Regions from separate parts of the Vibrio neonatus genome, predicted to be linked through region 1. Evidence: predicted binding sites of a transcription regulator. Region 1 holds the regulator's gene; the other holds the start of a gene.
What was found. Region 1 encodes PurR, which represses purine synthesis genes. Its sites were predicted from a motif close to TNANGNAAACGTTTNCNTNA; they were not measured.

Region 1 (2,211 bases):
TAGTAAGCTCGTCCAGAAGCCAAACAGTGCCGCGCCAAGTAAAGTCACCACAGCAGCGCCAGGAATGGAAAAGGCCGTAACAAATACGTAGCCAATAAAGTAGATAGCCGCTGACAATACGAAATTATTTTCAATATGCGTATTGAGCGCTAATTGCTGAGCTTTGGCGTTTTCTAAAGTGAAGTACTGACCGAAGTTGATGCCGAGTAATACAATCGCTGCAACTAAAATTAGCCCGATTATCAATTTCTTATTCATGAGTGCGTCCTTATCATCCTGAGTAAGTATAGAGACAGGATCAATAATAGGAAACTTTCATCACTTGCGTATTTTATTTGATTTATTCTCAGCAGGTACAAATAAAAAAGGCTAGAAATCATTAAGATATCTAGCCTTATTCAATTAAATGGTCATGTTAACTAGCGTTTAGGTTTCTCACGCTTGAGCGCTCTACCAACTCTGGGTGCATTTCAAAAATGCGGCGGTCATGCTCTTTGTTTTTAATGCGCTCTAGCAAGATCTCAAAGGCGGTTTTACCCACGCGACGTTTTGGCTGATGTATCGTGGTAAGAGGCGGCGCAAAATAGCCGGCTAAATCGATATTATCGTAACCAATTACAGAGATATCTTCTGGAACGGCAATGCCATGTTGAGTCAGACGGCTAATTAAACCCAGCGCCATGATATCGTTAAAGCAGAAAATAGCCGTGGGGCGTTCACTTTCTGCAAGAGCGACCAGTTTATCAGCTGTTTCAACTGCGGTATCACATTCAAAGTTACCTTCAAAAATGAAATCGTCGTTGTATGGGATATTAGCTTGAGCCAATGCTCTTTTATAGCCAGACATACGCTCAATACAAGCAAGCTTTTCAGTTTGACCAGTTAAACAGCCAATTTTCGTATGTCCATTTTCAACCAGATATTTAGTGGCAAGGTAGCCACCTTCTTCTGAGTTATCAATGATCTTGTCTGCAGAGGAGGACTCGGGGCCCCAATCCATCACCACTTTAGGAATGCCTGGGTGAGAATCTAGCATTTCACGTAGCTCTTCGGTTAAGTCAGAGCACATTACTAATATTCCATCTACGCGCTTTTCGGCAAGCATACGAATGTAATCGCGCTGCTTTTCGTACAGTCCGCCAGTGTTACATAAGATCAACGTATAGCCTTGACGGTAACAGTAACTTTCTACGCCATCGACCACTTCCGCAAAGAAGGGGTTAGTGGATTGAGTTACCAACATGCCAATGGTTCTAGTGGTGTTGCATTTTAAGCTACGAGCAACCGCACTTGGCGCATAGTTGAGCTCTTTTACAGCTTCCATAACACGTTCTTGTGTTGTTTCAGCCACAAAACGTGTTTTATTGATAACGTGTGAAACTGTAGTGGTGGAGACACCAGCCAGTTTTGCGACGTCTTTTATGGTTGCCATAGGAGACCTTGTAAATATAAGTAATGATTATAAAATGCGTTGAATTATTGAGTAATTTGCACTCAAAATCACATTGCAAACGATTGCGGGGGAGTCTAGCCATAAATGATGAAACTGACAACGCATTTATGACGATAATGTGAATCTATTTTCGGTAACTGAGCTATTTTTCATTACTGAGATAACGACAATCAATTTCACAAAATTTAACTAACAGTTCAGCGACCGCAGAATAGAAACCAAATTCATCATATTTAGTGCAGTTTGCCGAAAATTGTGGAATCCAATTCAGTAAATGTTGCTCAATGAATGACTTCTGTTCACTAAGGGCCGCTTCTAGATGTGATTCCATTTCTAGCGCGTTTGAGCGCATGATTAGATTGCCAATAAAGTCGAGTTCAACAGCCAGATGATCGGCAGGCTCGTTAAAGCATTTATCCACTTCAATGCCATGCTCTAACATAACTTGCGTCATCTGCTGAGCAGGGGTGCCATTAAGCGCCTTGTTTTCGTCAATATAAACAGAGGCGCAGGGCTGGGCAGTTTGTTTGTCAGAGGCTAAAAATAAGTCGTAGAAATTAGCGGATAATTCAAGCTGAGCATTCGGGCGCAGTTGCAGTCGCTCAAGAGCACCCAGTAAGCGTTTAGCGGCTGTGGCTAGGGTTTCATTTTCGGCTAGACCATTAATGAAACCCCTCACTTCAGGGGTTTGATAGGCAATCAGTTCGTCTTGGGTCAGCTCTTTAGAAAATAAGCTGGAAAACCACCAATAAATTTCT
Region 2 (2,211 bases), 640 kb from region 1:
GTTCGCACTAGAAATCCTACTAGAGTCGGCCTGCTGCTATTTTGATTCCTTTATGTAAAAGGTGATCTATTTAACATTTCGTTAACTTTCATAACTATCGTTGTGGATGTTAGGAATTACAAATTTTGCATGAAAAATAATCAGAAGGGGGTAGATGACAGGGGCAAATGGAGAGTAAAAAAAACCTCAGCACAAAGGCTGAGGTTGATATAAATAGATGTTTCTAGTCGATTATAGACCAGCAAAATCCTTAAGGATTGCTGCTTTGTCTGTCGCTTCCCAAGGGAATTCTTCACGACCAAAGTGACCGTAAGCCGCTGTTTTCTTGTAGATAGGTTGTAGCAAGTTCAGCATTTCTTGTAAGCCGTATGGGCGTAGGTCGAAGTTTTGACGAACAGCTTCAATGATGATTTCTTGGGCTACTTTTTCAGTGCCGAAGGTTTCAATCATGATTGATGTTGGATCAGCAACACCGATAGCGTAAGAAAGTTGGATTTCACAACGGTCAGCCATGCCAGCAGCAACGATGTTTTTCGCTACATAACGAGCTGCGTATGCCGCACTACGGTCAACTTTTGATGGATCTTTACCAGAGAACGCACCACCACCGTGACGAGCTGCACCGCCGTAGGTATCAACGATAATTTTACGACCAGTTAGACCACAGTCACCCATTGGGCCACCGATAACGAAACGACCGGTTGGGTTAATAAAGAATTTAGTTTCTTTGTTTAACCATTGCTCAGGAAGTACTGGTTTGATGATAGTTTCCATCACTGCTTCACGAAGCTCTTCTGTTGAAACGCTTTCGCTGTGCTGAGTTGATAAAACAACAGCATCGATGCCGACAATTTTACCTTGGTCATATTGGAAGGTAACTTGAGATTTTGCATCAGGACGCAACCAAGGTAGCGTGCCGTTTTTACGTACTTCAGCTTGTTTTTCAACTAAGCGGTGAGAGTAAGTGATTGGTGCAGGCATCAATACTTCAGTTTCGTTAGTCGCGTAACCAAACATAATACCTTGGTCGCCAGCGCCTTGGTCTTTAGGGTCAGCTTTATCAACACCTTGGTTGATATCTGGAGATTGCTTACCAATAGTATTTAGTACAGCACAAGAGTCAGCATCGAAGCCCATCTCAGAGTTTACATAACCGATTTCACGAACGGTTTGACGCGTTAGTTCTTCGATATCAACCCAAGCAGAGGTAGTCACTTCACCACCTACCATTACCATGCCAGTCTTTACGTAAGTTTCACATGCAACGCGAGCTTTCGGGTCTTGCTCGATGATTGCATCTAGAACCGCATCAGAGATTTGGTCTGCGATTTTATCTGGATGGCCTTCTGATACTGATTCAGAAGTAAACAGGTGCTTAGCCATGATGGGCTCCCTTATTCTGGTTTAAGAAAAGACGCATCATAGGCGTCTTTTGAATTGTACTTTAAGTAGGTGTTTCTACTTCTAGACGTCTATTCTAATTTTGAATAGACGAAATACAAGCTTTTTTACGATTTAAGTGAGTAAAATATTTGCGCTAGGTCACATTAGTTTTTACTAAATATCGTTAGATGTTAAATAAATCAATCTCTCATAGTTTGAATTTTGCACGGGAAACTGTTTGCAGTAACAGAGGCGCTTTGCGACAATAACACCGCCCAACATCCTCTGTTGGGAACAGGACTTATTTTTTATAAATTGCTTATGCATTCAGGAGCAGACATGTCTTCTCGTAAAGATCTAGCCAATGCAATTCGTGCTCTTAGCATGGATGGTGTTCAACAAGCTAACTCTGGTCACCCAGGCGCACCAATGGGGATGGCTGACATCGCTGAAGTACTTTGGCGTGATCATCTAAACCATAACCCACAAAACCCAGAGTGGGCTGATCGTGACCGTTTTATCCTTTCTAATGGTCATGGTTCAATGCTGATCTACTCTCTGCTTCATTTGAGTGGTTATGAGTTGTCTATTGATGATCTTAAAAACTTCCGTCAGTTGCACTCTAAAACTCCAGGTCACCCAGAATATGGATATGCACCCGGCGTTGAAACAACGACAGGCCCACTAGGCCAAGGTATTACTAACGCTGTTGGTATGGCAATGGCTGAAAAAGCACTTGCTGCTCAGTTTAATAAGCCAGGTCACGACATCGTTGACCACTTCACTTATGCGTTCATGGGTGATGGCTGTCTGATGGAAGGTATCTCA

Region 2: a site for PurR is predicted at 1,521-1,540, ahead of metK (methionine adenosyltransferase). Genes of this name have one in related genera too.

What each region holds. Positions count from the first base shown of each region.
Region 1 is NZ_AP024885.1:1,668,743-1,670,953, reverse strand. It holds gene OCU38_RS07675 (TVP38/TMEM64 family protein) at 1-258, opposite strand, end outside; gene purR (HTH-type transcriptional repressor PurR) at 416-1,432, opposite strand; gene torD (molecular chaperone TorD) at 1,596-2,211, opposite strand, start outside.
Region 2 is NZ_AP024885.1:2,308,384-2,310,594, reverse strand. It holds gene metK (methionine adenosyltransferase) at 232-1,383, opposite strand; gene tkt (transketolase) at 1,723-2,211, shown strand, end outside.